DNA from 2 places in the Pseudomonas sp. 05N36 genome. Region 1 is predicted to be linked to the other one. Evidence: riboswitches for the same ligand, from Rfam matches in the RefSeq annotation. Region 1 holds a riboswitch; the other holds the start of a gene.
The links. A riboswitch is a leader RNA that binds a small molecule or an ion and turns the genes downstream of it on or off. The one in region 1 is predicted to bind cobalamin.

Region 1 (7,729 bases):
GGTAGCTCGCCGCCGCTTCGCCACTGAGGCTTTCGACAGCGGCGAGCATGCCGCCCTGGAACTGGTAATAGTCGTTGGAATCGAGCAAGTCGTGCTCGCGATTGTCCTGGTTTTGCAGCACCGCCTGAACCTGGCTCAAGCGCTGGGCGAACTGTTCGCGAGCCGCCGTGCCCTCATCGGAACCGCCGTAAGCGTAGCCGCCCCAGTTCAGGTAGACCTCGGCCAGATCCTCGCGGCTCTGCCACAAACGGCCATCGATAGCGCCCTGCACACCCGCGCCATACGCGCCGGGCTTGGCGCCGAAAATCCGCCAGCCGGCCTGTCGTGCGGCGGCCTCTTCGTCCAGACCGGACTGGATCAGTGCTTCGCGTTCGCTGCGAACCTTGGCCGCCAACGGGTTCATGTCGTCCGGTTCATCCAGCGCGGCAACCGCTTGCACGGCGGCATCGAACAACCGAATCAGGTTGGCGAAGGCATCGCGGAAGAACCCGGAAACGCGCAACGTCACGTCCACTCGCGGCCGGTCGAGCAGGCTCAATGGCAGAATCTCGAAGTCGTCGACCCGCTGACTGCCCGTCGCCCAGACCGGACGCACGCCCATCAGCGCCATGGCCTGGGCAATATCGTCGCCGCCGGTGCGCATGGTCGCCGTGCCCCAGACCGACAAACCCAACTGGCGCAAATGATCGCCGTGGTCCTGTAGGTGCCGCTCAAGAATCAGGTTCGCCGACTGGAAACCAATGCGCCAGGCGGTAGTGGTCGGCAGGTTGCGCACGTCCACCGAGTAGAAATTGCGCCCGGTGGGCAGCACATCGAGACGCCCGCGACTCGGGGCGCCGCTGGGACCTGCCGGAACAAAGCGACCGCTGAGGGCATCGAGCAGACCGCGCATTTCTGCCGGGCCGCAGGCGTCCAGACGCGGTGCGACCACCTCACACAGGTTGTCGATGATCGCTTTCACGTCAGACCAACCTGCCTCCTGTGGGAGCGAGCCCGCTCGCGAAAGCGCCGGGTCAATCGATATCAATGTTGAATGATTAACCGCTTCGCGAGCAGGCTCGCTCCCACAGGGACCGGGTTTGGCTTGAGACGGGGTCAGTAGCTCGACTTCGGCATTCACAGTCTGCGAGATCAGTTGAGCGGCGAACAATTCCAGGCGTTCACGGGTATCGCCCGCCGTACGCCAGGCCTCAGCGCTGAGCGTCAGCAATTCAGCCGGTTTCGGACCGGACCAAGGATCGGACAACACACAATCCAGCGGATCGAACCCGAGCGTGAAAGCCTTGGCCAACGCCCGGAGCAAACTCGATTGCGCCCCTCGACCGTCACCGCGCGGAATGCGCAGCAACGCCAGCAGGGTGTCGATGCGCAAACGCCCGCTTGGCGATTCGCCGAACACGTGCAGGCCGTCGCGGATCTGCGACTCTTTCAGGTCGCACAAATAGGTGTCCAGACGCGGCAACCAGATCGCGGCATCGGCGTCGCTGTCGAGCTTCTCGTCCAGTTGCAACTCGCGGTCGATGTGGGTTTCACGCACCAGATTGAGGATGTCGCGCTGCAACTCCCGTGCACGGCGTGGGTCGAGCAATTGGGCTTCGTAATACTCGTCGGCCAACAGTTCCAGATTGCGCAACGGGCCGTAGGTTTCGGCGCGGGTCAGTGGCGGCATCAGGTGGTCGATGATCACCGCCTGCGTCCGCCGTTTGGCCTGCGCACCCTCGCCCGGATCATTGACGATAAACGGGTAAATGTTCGGCAGCGGCCCGAGCAACGCGTCCGGCCAGCAGCTTTCGGACAGGCCAACGCCCTTGCCCGGCAACCATTCAAGGTTACCGTGCTTGCCGACATGAATCACCGCGTGGGCGCCGTAGGCCTGGCGCAACCAGAAGTAGAACGCCAGGTAACCGTGGGGCGGCACCAGGTCCGGGTCGTGATAGACCGCGCTCGGATCGACCTGATAACCGCGCGCCGGCTGAATGCCGACAAAGGTCAGGCCAAACCGCAGCCCCGCGACCATCATTCGTCCGCTGCGGAACATCGGGTCGTGTTCAGGCGATCCCCAACGTTCCAGCACCGCTGCACGGTTGGCTTCGGGCAAGGCGTTGAACATCGAGTAATAGTCGGCCAGTGCCAGGCTTTGCTGGCACGGGCGCAGGTCAATGCTCTCCAGGTCATTGCTGACCCCGCCGAGCAATTGCTGAATCAATGCGGTGCCGCTTTCCGGCAAATCGGCCGGCAATGGATAGCCCTCGGCGTGCAGCGCCCGCAGGATATTCAGCGCCGCAGCCGGCGTGTCGAGGCCAACGCCGTTGCCAATCCGCCCGTCGCGGGTCGGGTAATTGGCGAGGATCAGCGCAATGCGTTTTTCAGTATTGGCCACCCGCGCCAACTCGACCCAGCGCCGCGCCAGTTCGGCAACAAAATCCATGCGCTCGGGCTGCGGTCGATAGCAGACTACGTCGGACTGACTGCGCTCACTGCGCCAGGCCAGGTCCTTGAAGCTGATCGGGCGGCTGATGATCCGCCCATCGAGCTCCGGCAAAGCGATGTGCATCGCCAGATCCCGCGGGCCGAGCCCTTGCTCGCTGGCACGCCAACCGGGTTCGTTGTCCTGGGCGCAGATCGCCTGGATCACCGGGATATTGCGCCGGAAGGGCCGCAGGTGCGGGGCTTCGGGGCTCGATTGAGCAAACCCGGTGGTGTTGAGAATCACCGAGGCCTGCACCTCATCCAGCCAGTCCTCGATCACCGTCAGGCAGCCGGGCTCTTTCAAACTGGCCAGCGCTATCGGCAGCGGGTTCAGTCCCGCCGCCTGCAAGCGCTGGCAGAAAACATCGATGAAAGCGGTGTTCGCCGCCTGCAAGTGCGAACGGTAAAACAGCACCGCCGCCACCGGTTGATCAAGCTGCCAGTCGGCTTGCCAATCGCCCAGCGTCGCGTTGCTTTTGTGTGGGTGGTAAATCGCGGTACGCGGCAAGGTCTGCGGTTCGGACCAGTGGTAATCGCGGCCCAGCCAACGACTGGCCAGGCAGCGATACAAATCCAGCGCATTGCCCATGCCGCCCTGACGCAAAAAATGCCAAAGCCGCTCGCGGTCTTCGACAGGTACGGTGCTGAGGTCGCTGAGTTCCGGGTCGGGACGGTCATCGCCCGGCACCAGAATCAGTTGCACACCGCGTTGCGACAGCTCCACCAGGCGTTCGATGCCGTAGCGCCAATAGGCAATCCCGCCGTGCAGCGAGATCAGAATCACCTTGGCGTGGCGCAGCACTTCGTCGACGTACAAGTCGACCGAGGCGTGATTCTGCACCTGCATCGGGTTGGCCAGGCGCAGGCTCGGGTAGTCCTCGGGCAACTGCTGCGCCGCTTCGGCGAGCAGCGCCAGGCTGGAGTCGCCGCTGCACAGAATCACCAGCTCGGCGGGGGTTTGGCCAAGGTCGGCAATGTTGTCATCCGAGACGAAACCGCCGGGCTGGGTCCTGAGCAGGTGCATGGATTAAACGCTGAGCGCGGCGCGCAATTGCGCTTCGAGCAAGGCGGCGTCGAGTTGCTGGCCGATCAGCACCAGACGGGTGCTGCGCGCTTCGTCTGCGCCCCACTGACGATCGAAATGCTTGTCGAAACGCGTACCCACGCCCTGGATCAGCAAGCGCATCGGCTTGCTCGGGATTGCGGCGAAACCCTTGACCCGCAGGATGCCGTGCTGGACCACCAATTGGGTCAGGGCATCGAGTAACAGGCTTTCGTCGGCTTGTGGCAATTCGATGGAAATCGAATCGAAGGCGTCGTGATCGTGATCGTCGTGGTCGTCGCCATCGTGGTGATGGTCGTGGTGGCTGTGGCGGCTGTCGATGTGTTCTTCGGAGCCGGCACCCAGGCCGATCAACACGTCCAGCGGCAAGCGACCGCTGCTGGATTCGATGATTTTCACCGCTGGCGGCAGTTCTTCGGCGACTTCCAGGCGCACTTTGGCCAGATCCGCCGGGCTGATCAGGTCGGCCTTGTTGAGGATCACCAGGTCGGCGCTGGCCAGTTGGTCGGCGAACAGCTCGTGCAGCGGCGATTCGTGGTCCAGGTTCGGGTCGAGTTTGCGCTGGGCATCGACCTGGTCCGGGAACGCGGCGAAAGTGCCGGCGGCCACGGCCGGGCTGTCGACCACGGTGATCACCGCATCCACGGTGCAGGCGCTACGGATTTCCGGCCACTGGAAGGCCTGGACCAACGGCTTTGGCAGGGCCAGACCGGAGGTTTCGATGAGGATGTGGTCGAGATCGCCGCGACGGGCAACCAGTTCGCGCATCACCGGGAAGAACTCTTCTTGAACGGTGCAGCACAGGCAGCCGTTGGCCAGCTCATACACGCGACCGTTGGCTTCTTCCTCGGTGCAGCCGATGGAACATTGCTTGAGGATTTCGCCGTCGATGCCCAGCTCGCCGAACTCGTTGACGATCACCGCGATACGCCGGCCCTGGGCGTTATCGAGCATGTGTCGCAGCAAGGTGGTTTTGCCCGAACCGAGGAAACCGGTGACGATGGTGACGGGAAGTTTGGCCAGTGTTTTCATCGGATGCCCTTTGGCAAGGTGGCGGGCATACGGGACGACAACCGGCGGCGCTTGAGCGCGCGGAAGAATTCGCCACCGGATCACCCCGCCCGGTTGTAGTGAGAATCTGTATCGAGGCAGGTCTCCTGGCTGACGGTGGGCCAGTCTTTCGACTGGCGGTTCCTGCACCTTCCCGCGCCTGAAAACAAAAGAGCGCAGTGGCATGGCAGAAACGAAACCGTTCACAGTTGCGGGGGCAGCCGCGGCATCGACCGCGTTCCCTTCTTAGCTTCGGCGCACGCGCCAAAGAACCTCGAAAGCGCAAGGCTACGCATCGCATCGGGGCGGGTCAATGTTCGCCTGAGTTGTGCGTCGGCTGTGATGGCGCCATCGCGAGCAGGCTCGCTCCCACAGTTGACCGCGTTCCAATGTGGGAGCGAGCCCGCTCGCGATGGCAGCACCTCGGTCTCGCGTTGAGAACGCTTGCCAATTGACGCCCCGCCCTCGCCCATGCTCTCCTACACGCCTTGTTACGGGTGCCCTTCACAGGGTGAAACGGGAAACCGGTGAATCATGTGCTTTACTCAAAAGCCATGTCAGTCCGGTGCTGCCCCCGCAACGGTAAGCGAGCGAAGAATCAGATCCACTGTGCCAGCAGTTCGGCATGGGAAGGCGATTCTTGCAGGTTCGGCGAATGCCAGCCCCTCGTGAGCCCGGAGACCGGCCCGCAACACATCAATAACAAACCCGCGGTGGGCGGGCGCTGTTTCAGCCTCTGCGTGCCCGGCTCGCGGGGGTTTGCATGCGCTCGCTTCACCCACTGACTGACCAGAGGGAAGCGCCATGTCGATCATCAGCAGCACTCGCCACGTCACCGCCAGCACCACCTCCACCCTGAGCCAACGCCTCGTTGCCGCTATCAGCGCATCGATCCTGGGCGCGTGCCTTGTGTATTTCGCCGGCTTCTCGCACATCGACGCGGTGCACAACGCCGCCCACGATACCCGTCACAGTTCTGCTTTCCCGTGCCACTGAGACCTGCCGAGATGATCAAGCGTATAGCGCAAACCGCAGGTTTCACCGGCTTGCTGGCCGCCCTGCTGCTGACCCTGCTGCAAAGCTTCTGGGTCGCGCCGCTGATTCTTCAGGCGGAGACCTACGAAAAAGCCCCGGCGGCTGAAGTCCATGAACATGCCGAAGGCGCCATGGCTGGCCACACCCACGATGCAGAGGCTTGGGAACCGGAAGATGGCTGGCAGCGCGTGCTGTCGACCACTGGTGGCAATCTGGTGGTCGCCGTCGGTTTTGCGCTGATGCTCGCGGGTCTCTACACCCTGCGCGCGCCGACTCGCACTTCTCAAGGCCTGCTCTGGGGATTGGCCGGTTATGCGACCTTCGTCCTCGCACCGACCCTGGGTTTGCCGCCGGAATTGCCGGGAACTGCCGCCGCAGACCTGACACAACGGCAAATCTGGTGGATCAGCACGGCAGCGTCCACCGCTGTCGGTATCGCGCTGATCGTGTTCGCCCGGCATTGGCTGCTGAAAGTGCTCGGTGTCGCCATTCTGGCCGTGCCGCATATCATCGGCGCGCCGCAGCCTGAAGTGCATTCGATGCTGGCCCCTGAAGCCCTCGAAGCGCAATTCAAGATCGCCTCGCAGCTGACCAACGCCGCGTTCTGGCTGGCAATGGGCCTGATCAGCGCCTGGTTGTTCCGCCGCAAAAGCGATGATCAATATCACGCATGAGTGAAACGGGCGCAGCACCGACCCTGGTGGTCGGCCTGGGCTGCCAGCGCGGCTGCCCGGCCAGCACGCTGCGCACGTTGCTCGACCAGGCGTTGCAGGCTCATCACATCGAATTACAGGCGATCAAGGCCTTGGCCAGCATCGATCTGAAACGTGATGAGCCCGGTCTGATCGAGTTGGCCCGGCAACTGTCACTGCCACTGATCTGCTTCAGCAGCGAACAACTTTCCAGCTATCAACCGCAACTCAGCCATCGCTCGCAAATCGCCTTCGAGCGCACCGGCTGCTACGGCATAGCGGAAAGTGCCGCACTGGCCCTCGCCGAACAACTGGCGCAGGCACCGGCTAAACTGCTGATCCCGCGACAAAAATATGCCCAAGCGACGTTTGCGTTGGCCGGTGCTGCGTAAAATCCTCGATAATCCCCGCCTTCGATCATGAGCAATCTTCATCTGAAGCCTTGCTTTGACAATTTTTCACAGGAGCCGGCCATGACCGTCTACTTCATTGGCGCAGGTCCCGGCGACCCGGAACTGATCACGGTCAAGGGCCAGCGGCTGATTCGCAGCTGCCCGGTGATCATCTACGCCGGCTCGCTGGTGCCTGAAGCCGTACTGCAAGGCCATCAGGCCGAACAGGTGGTCAACAGCGCCGAATTGCACCTGGAACAGATCATCGAACTGATCAGAGTCGCCAACGACAAAGGCCAGGATGTGGCACGCGTGCATTCCGGCGATCCGAGCCTGTATGGGGCGATCGGCGAGCAGATTCGTTATCTGCGCGAGCTGAACATTCCGTTTGAAATCATCCCTGGCGTCACCGCCACTGCTGCGTGTGCAGCGCTGTTGGGTGCCGAGCTGACGCTACCGGACATCTCTCAAAGCGTCATCCTGACCCGCTACGCCGACAAGACTGCGATGCCGCCGGGCGAAGAATTCAGCAGCCTGGCCCGGCATGGCGCGACCATGGCGATTCATCTGGGGGTCAATCACCTGGAAAAAATCGTCGCGCAGCTGCTGCCGCATTACGGCGCGGATTGTCCGATTGCGGTGGTTCATCGGGCCAGCTGGCCGGATCAGGATTGGGTGGTGGGAACGCTGACAGACATCGCCGAAAAGGTTCAGGCCAAGGGGTTTCGGCGTACGGCGCTGATTCTGGTGGGTCGGGTATTGGGCAGTGACACCTTCAGCGAATCGTCGCTGTACCGCGCGGGGCATGCACATTTGTACAGGCCTTAGGCCCCCATCGCGAGCAGGCTCGCTCCCACAGGGGATACTCGGTCAAATGTGGGAGCGAGCCTGCTCGCGATGGCGTCAGTGAATTTCACCCATAAAAAAACGGCGCTCACGGGCACCGTTTTTTCATGTCGCAGCGAACACCTTAGTAGTAGGCGTTTTCTTTCTGCGTGTGGTCGGTCACGTCACGGACACCCTTGAGC
Region 2 (7,729 bases), on a different contig from region 1:
AATGCCGAGCAGCTTGCCGCCGTAACGCAAATGGCGGGTAATGGCCGCGTCCCAGCCGTTGGTGCGCAAGTAGTGCAAGTCGCTGCGCACGCTCTTCGAGCCCGGCAGGATGATCAGATCGGCAGGCGGAATCGGCTGCCCCGGCCCGATGAATTGCAGATCGACCTGCGGATGCAGACGCAGTGGATCGAAGTCGGTGTGGTTGCTGATACGCGGCAATACCGGCACCACCACGTTGAGCACCTGCTCGGCCTTATCGGCCTGGCGCTGATCGATGCCGTCTTCGGCTTCCAGATGCAGATCCATGACATACGGCAGCACGCCGATCACCGGTTTGCCGGTGCGCTCTTCCAGCCAGTCGAGGCCCGGCTGCAGCAAGGCGATATCGCCGCGAAAACGGTTGATGATGAAGCCTTTGACCCGCGCCTGCTCAGTGGCTGACAACAGCTCCAGTGTGCCCACCAAATGCGCGAATACCCCGCCGCGATTGATGTCGGCGATCAGCACCACCGGACAATCCACCGCCTCGGCGAACCCCATGTTGGCAATGTCGCCGGCACGCAAATTGATCTCGGCGGGTGACCCCGCGCCTTCGACCATCACCACCGGATAGGCTGCACTCAAACGTTGGTGAGAGGCGAGCACCGCTTGCATGGCGATGGCTTTGTAGTCGTGATAGGCGACGGCGTTCATGGTGGTCACGGCACGTCCGTGAATGATCACTTGCGCGCCGGTATCGCTATTGGGCTTGAGCAGCACCGGATTCATGTCGGTGTGTGGCTCCAGGTTGGCCGCCTGGGCCTGCACAGCTTGAGCGCGGCCGATTTCGCCACCGTCGGCGGTTACCGCGCTGTTGAGTGCCATGTTCTGCGGCTTGAACGGCGCCACGCGAACACCCTGGCGCGTCAGCCAGCGGCACAGCGCGGTTACCAGGGTACTTTTGCCGGCGTCCGAGGTGGTGCCTTGCACCATCAGCGTGGTCATGGGGTTTCCTTGGCGTAGGCTTCGAAAGCGTGCTCGAGGCGCTGCCAATCGGCGTCATCGGCCGGCAGGCCGAACCGCAGGCTGCTATTGTGGGTGAACAGGCGCAGCAAGATGCCGCGCCGGGCCATGAATTCGTGCAGATGCTCTGCGCGCTCGATGATCAACCACTGAAACAACGCACAACCGCCGTGCGGCTTGAAGCCATGACGCTCGAGAACCTCAGCCAGACGCTGGCTCGCTTCTTCACTGCGCAGACGCTGGCGAGCGTGGCCTTGGGTGTCACGCAAACAGACCTGACCCACTACCCGGGTCGGCCCGCTGACCGCCCAAGGACCGACCTGCTCGGCGAGCAGTTTGAGCAATTTGCGCTCGGCCAGTACAAAACCCAATCGCACCCCGGCCAGGCCGAAAAACTTGCCGAACGAACGCAAGACGATCAAGCCGACCTGATCGGTATAAGACGACAGGCTCAACTGTGGGGTGTTGTCCATGAAGGCTTCGTCGACCACCAGCCAGCCGCCGCGCTGTGCCAGCCGTGCATGCCAGTCGAGCAGGCGTTCCGGGGTCAGGCTCAGGCCGGTGGGATTGTTCGGGTTAACCACCACCAGCACGTCGAGGCTATCGAGGAAAAAGTCGACTTCCTGCTCCAGCACTTCACGCACGATGTAGCCGTTGCGACGCCAGGCCTCGGCGTGCTCGGCATAACACGGCGAGAGCACGCCGACTTTACCGGCGCGACGCAGGCGTGGCAGCAACTGGATAGCCGCCTGGGAGCCCGCGACCGGCAGCACCTGCGAGGCGCCGTAGTATTCGCGTGCAGCCTGCTCCAGGCCGTCATCGGTTTCCGGCAAGCGCGCCCAGGCCCGCAACGGGATGTCCGGAATCGCCCACGGCCAAGGTGCCAGACCGCTGGACAAGTCGAGCCAATCGGCTTCGGCGATGCCGTACTGCAACGCCGCCTTGCGCAAGCGGCCACCGTGCTCAAGCATAAAACTCGGCTCCCACACAGAGGATCAGCAACCACAGCCATACCCCACGCTGAACCAGTTGCCAGCCGTGATCGATGGAGTTGGCGTCTGCCGGCACACCTTCGCCCAACTGTGGACGCTGATGCAGCTCACCGTGATAGATCGCCGCCCCGCCCAACTCGACGCCCAGAGCGCCCGCGCCAGCAGCCATCACCGGCCCGGCGTTCGGGCTGTCCCAGGTCGGCCCCTGGGTGCGCCAGCATTTGAGTGCCAAACGGGTTTTGCCCAGCAGCGCGTAAGTCAATGCCACCAGACGCGCCGGAATATAGTTGAGCACATCGTCGATTTTCGCCGCCGCCCAGCCGAAGCGTTCAAAGCGTTCATTGCGATAACCCCACATGGCATCCAGCGTATTGCTCAGCCGATAGAGCACCACGCCCGGCGCACCCGCGACGGCAAACCAGAACAGCGCGGCGAATACCGCGTCGCTGCCGTTTTCCAGAACCGATTCGGTGGCCGCGCGGGCCACTTCGGTCGAGTCCAGCTCACTGGTCTGACGGCTGACCAGATAACCGACACGCTTGCGCGCTTCATCCAGGTCGTCGCTGCGCAGGGCCTGAGCCACCGGCTCGACATGCTCACCAAGGCTGCGCAGACCGAGCGCGCAATACAACGCGAGAATCTCGACGACCCAGCCGATGTAAGGCAACCAGGACAATGCCGTGATCAACAGGGTCAGCGGCAGCACCGCCATCACCCAGGCCGTGACGCCATGACTGCGCCAGCCACGACCGGCAGAGTTGAAACGCTGCTCGATACGATCGGCAAAACGGCCGAACGCCACCAGCGGATGCCAGCGCTTGGGTTCGCCCAGCAGCGCATCCAGCGCTACGCCGGCGACACTCAGCAACGCCACACTCATTGACTCACTCCCCAAAAATTCTCGTACAACAGTTCACTCAGCGGACGCGCCTGCGCCCAGCCTTCAAGGACCAGCATCGGCGCCGGGTAAAATTCCTTGACCGGTCCCAGGCACAACACCGCCAGCGGTTTGGCCCCCGGCGGCAGGCCGAGCAGATCGGCCAAGGCTTGCGGCTCGAACAACGAGACCCAGCCCATGCCCAGACCTTCGGCACGGGACGCCAGCCAAAGATTCTGGATCGCGCAGGACAACGACGCCATGTCCATTTCCGGCAAGGTCCGACGACCAAAGATATGCCGCTCGCGATCATCCATCAGCGCGGCGACCAACACTTCGGCGCAATCATTGATGCCTTCGACTTTCAGCGTCATGAATTCGTCGGAGCGTTCGCCCAGCGCTTCGGCGGTGCGTACCCGCTCCTCTTCCACCAGTTGCTGGATCCTGCCGCGTAACGCTCGGTCGCTGATGCGGATAAACCGCCAGGGCTGCATCAAACCGACACTCGGCGCCCGATGCGCCGCTTCGAGCAAACGCCGAAGCAGTTCGGGCTCGACGCTGCCGCCACTGAAGTGACGCATGTCGCGACGCTCGGCAATCGCGCGATAAACCGCTTCGCGCTCGGCGGCGCTGAACGCCAGATCTTCAGGATTCATGGCTTGAGCAACGCCGCCACCGCTTGCGGATTGGACGGGAAATAAAAGTGCACATAAGACGCCGTCATCCGCCCGTCACGGTAAACCGCCTCGGCACCGCGCCCGCCGTTAGGGCTCAGGCCGCGAGCGATCGGCTCAAGCTCGGTGCTGGTCAACGAATGGTGGTAGGTGTGGCCACGCAACGCGCCTTCGGGTAACTCGACCGCTTGCAGGGCCAGCGCGGCCAGGCGCTTTTGCATCACCGCATCACCGGCCAGCAGCCCTACCAACTCGGCACGCGTGCCATCGACATCGGTCAGTGAGTCGAGCAGGTACAGCATGCCGCCGCATTCAGCCAACAACGGTTTGCCAGCGCCGTGATGCGCGCGAATGGCATCGAGCATTGTGCGGTTTTCAGCCAACGCCACGTGGTGCAATTCCGGATAGCCACCGGGCAGATACAGGCTGTCCGCTTCTGGCAGTTCACGGTCATGGATCGGCGAGAAGAATCGCAACTCCGCACCCATCGCCCGCAGCAAGTCGAGGCTCGCGCCATACGTGAAGGCAAACGCTTCATCGCGAGCCACGGCAATTCGCACACCGGCCAACAATGGCTCGGCGGCAATCACGTCAGGTGCAGCGAACTCGACGGCGGGCGGCAACGCCACTTCGCAACTGCTGGCCAACGCTTCGGCGGCGGCGTCGAGGCGCAGATCGAGGTCATTCAATTCACTGGCCTGGACCAGGCCCAGGTGACGGCTTGGCAGTTCGATCCCGGTTTCCCGGGACAAAGCGCCATACCAGCGCAGGCCTTCGGTGAGGCTGCCTTCGAGCAATTGCGCGTGACGCAAGGTACCGACGCGGTTGGCCAAGACACCGGCAAACGGCAGGTCCGGCTGATAACGTGCGAGCCCCAACGCCAGCGCGCCGAAGGTCTGAGCCATGGCGGTGCCATCAATCACACCCAGCACCGGTACGCCGAAGTGCCGCGCCAGATCGGCGCTGGACGGCGTGCCATCGAACAGGCCCATGACGCCTTCGATCAAAATCAGATCAGCCTCAGCGGCGGCTTCCCACAACAGTCGACGACTTTCCTGCTCGCCGACCATCCACATGTCCAATTGATAGACCGGCGCACCGCTGGCGCGCTCGAGAATCATCGGGTCGAGAAAGTCCGGGCCGCATTTGAACACCCGGACCTTGCGCCCCTGATTGCGATGCAAACGGGCCAGCGCGGCAGTGACGGTGGTCTTGCCCTGACCGGAAGCCGGCGCGGCAATCAGTACCGCCGGGCAAAAGCGCGGCTCACTCACAGCTCTACGCCTTTCTGCGCTTTGATCCCGGCCTGGAAAGCGTGCTTGATCATGCCCATTTCGGTAACGGTGTCGGCCAGTTCGATCATTTCCGGCTTGGCGCCACGACCGGTGACCACCACGTGTTGCATCGGCGGACGCGCCTGCAAGTCGCTGAGCACCTGATCGAGGTCCAGATAACCGTGCTTGAGGGCGATATTCAGCTCATCGAGCACCACCAGACCAATGCCCGGGTCACGCAGCAATTCACGGGAGACTTCCCAGGCAGCTTCGGCGGCGGCGATATCGCGCTGGCGATCCTGGGTTTCCCAAGTGAAACCTTCGCCCATCACGTGGAAGCGCACTTGCTCCGGGAAGCGCCGGAAGAACAGCTCCTCACCAGTGCTGCTACGCCCCTTGATGAACTGCACCACGCCGCACTGCATGCCGTGGCCCATCGCCCGGGCGAGCATACCGAACGCTGAACTGCTTTTGCCCTTGCCGTTGCCGGACAGGACCAGCAGCAAGCCGCATTCATTCGGCGAGTTGGCAATACGCTCATCGATCACCGCTTTCTTGCGCAGCATGCGTGCCAGATGGCGTTCGTCACGATCAGGGGAATCAGTCATGGGGGAGCTCTCCGTTGAGGCTGGATAACGGCGGGCAGGCATAGAAATAGACGGCAAGAAGCCTGGCATCGCCCACCGTGATGCCGCTGGATGGATCAGGCCGGTCTCCGGGCTCATGAGCGGCTTGCGCCTGACTGCGCGCCTTCCCATATCGACCTTCGACACAGTGGCTCAAAGCGCAGTTTTTACTCATTTACCGTTGCGGGGGCAGCGCCGGGATCGTCGCCCGCTCTGTCAAAGAACGCGCCCTCACCAGCTTCCCTGTTTCACTCGGTCGACCACTGGGTCACAGAGCACCTGAAACAAGTCGCGAAGGTTAGAGGGTTGGGGGTGGAGCGTCAATTAAAGCCGGGGGCTCATCGACAGATAGAAACCGACCCCGATCAATAAACTGGCGCCAATCTTGCGCCACACTAAAAGCGATGATATCAAAGAGCCACAACCTTATATTACAAGAACAAAGAGGGGGAGCAACATGCAAGGCATGATCATCAGTAACCCGAAGCTGGAATTCCTGCGCCCGGTGCTGGAGCGCTGGTTCGAGTGCATCGACCGCTACAACGCAGTACGCGGCGATAACGAAAGCCCTTACTGGTTTGACGAACGCGCCAACCTGAGCCTGCTTTCGGCGGCAGCGTGGATGGCTGAAATGGTCACCCTCGAACAGACTCCGACGAAAAAGCAGATCGAGGAAGGCGAGCGCAATGGCCGCGCCGACCTGTTTATCGCCAGCAAAGAAGAACGCGCCTACCTTCAAGCCACGCAACGCTGGCCGCGAGTCAACAACCTGAATCTGACCCAGGCCTTGCACGACGTCGTGAGCGATGCGAAAAAAATCAGCTATGCCAGTGACCTGAAACTCGGCTGCCTGTTCGTTGCCCCGCAAAAGACCCAGCACAGTCCTACGCCGGAAGAGCTCCAGGACATGGTCGACGACCTGCAAAAGGAACACACCTGCGCCGTGGCCTGGTACTTCCCCTACGCCTACCGCAAATTGCACAACGAAGCCGGCAACTACCATCCGGGCATCGCACTGCTGCTCAAAGAGGCTCGCGGCTGACAGGTTGAACCTTAGGCCAATCAGGGTCTAGCGCTTGCGGCACAAGGTCAAACCATCGCCCAGCGGCAACAACGACAGATCGACACGCGAGTCATCCTTCAAGGCGCGATTAAGCGCCTGGATGGCTCGGGTGTCTTCGCTCGCAGGATTGTCTTCCAGTACTCGCCCACTCCACAGCGTGTTGTCGAATACCGCCAACCCACCGCTTCGCAGCAGCCGCAGAGCGCTTTCCAGATACGCCGGATAGTTGGCCTTGTCGGCATCGATGAAGATCAGATCGAAACAACCACCCTGCCCTTGCTGCTCAAGTTGAGCCAGGGTTTGCAACGCGGGGGCCAAACGCAAATCGATGCGCCCGGCGAGACCAGCCTCCTGCCAGTAGCGGCGCGCCGTGGCGTTGTAGTCTCCGGGAAGGTCACAGCAGATCAACGAGCCGTCATCCGGCAAGGCGGTCGCCATGCACAAGGCGCTGTAGCCGGTGAAAGTCCCCACTTCGAGCAAGCGCCTGGCGCTCATCAGCTTGACCAGCAAGGCGAGGAACTGCCCCTGCTCGGGCGCCACCTGCCAGCGCGCCATGGGCAGCGCCTGGGTTTCGTCACGCAAGCGACGCTGCAGCGGCGTTTCGCGCAAGGAAACGTCGAGCAGGTAGTTATAAAGGGAATCGTCGAGATTGAGTGTGCGAGCGGTCATGACAACCTCTGCGAACTAGAAATTGTGCGCCAGATGCTCAGGCTCGATAACACGCTTGGCGCTCAGGTAGGCTCTCTGCCAATAGGCCTTGGACAAACTGTCGAGCTTCACCGTACCACCCGTGGCGGGAGCATGCACGAAGCGACCTTCACCGACGTAGATCCCGGCGTGGCTGACTTGCGAGCCGCCATTGGTGGCGAAGAAGATCAGGTCGCCGGTTTGCAGAGCCTCCAGGCCAATGTTCGGCGCTTGCATGCCGATCATCTCGCGAGTCGAGCGCGGCAAGGAAATACCCGCCGCATCGCGGTAGACGTAGCCGATCAGGCCGCTGCAATCGAAACCTGAATCCGGCGTATTGCCGCCCCAACGATAAGGCGTGCCGACCAGACCCAGCGCGCGAATCAGCACGTCTTCAGCGGCAGGCGAGAACGATTGGGCGGGAGCGAAAACCGGGGCGCGAACGACTTTGACAGGCGGCGGAGTACGGCTGGCACAGGCGCTGAGCAGCGCTGCGAGGAAGATAAGTGCGAGGCGGGCCGACATCGTCATGTG

Region 2: it holds a riboswitch for cobalamin, as region 1 does, so the genes downstream of both, cobO (cob(I)yrinic acid a,c-diamide adenosyltransferase) here and AC1DIH_RS24345 (CbtB domain-containing protein) in region 1, are expected to answer to the same signal.

Annotation. Positions count from the first base shown of each region.
Region 1 covers NZ_JBFTNH010000023.1:84,000-91,728, forward strand. The annotation lists gene cobN (cobaltochelatase subunit CobN) at 1-3,493, opposite strand, end outside; gene cobW (cobalamin biosynthesis protein CobW) at 3,497-4,564, opposite strand; cobalamin riboswitch at 4,663-4,874, opposite strand; cobalamin riboswitch at 5,061-5,286, shown strand; gene AC1DIH_RS24345 (CbtB domain-containing protein) at 5,387-5,578, shown strand; gene AC1DIH_RS24350 (CbtA family protein) at 5,590-6,291, shown strand; gene AC1DIH_RS24355 (cobalamin biosynthesis protein) at 6,288-6,701, shown strand; gene cobM (precorrin-4 C(11)-methyltransferase) at 6,783-7,529, shown strand; gene nfuA (Fe-S biogenesis protein NfuA) at 7,672-7,729, opposite strand, start outside.
Region 2 covers NZ_JBFTNH010000018.1:82,413-90,141, reverse strand. The annotation lists gene AC1DIH_RS21380 (cobyric acid synthase) at 1-984, opposite strand, end outside; gene cobD (threonine-phosphate decarboxylase CobD) at 981-1,973, opposite strand; gene cbiB (adenosylcobinamide-phosphate synthase CbiB) at 1,966-2,874, opposite strand; gene bluB (5,6-dimethylbenzimidazole synthase) at 2,871-3,527, opposite strand; gene AC1DIH_RS21360 (cobyrinate a,c-diamide synthase) at 3,524-4,819, opposite strand; gene cobO (cob(I)yrinic acid a,c-diamide adenosyltransferase) at 4,816-5,427, opposite strand; cobalamin riboswitch at 5,509-5,743, opposite strand; gene AC1DIH_RS21350 (hypothetical protein) at 5,903-6,487, shown strand; gene AC1DIH_RS21345 (class I SAM-dependent methyltransferase) at 6,515-7,177, opposite strand; gene AC1DIH_RS21340 (C40 family peptidase) at 7,193-7,726, opposite strand.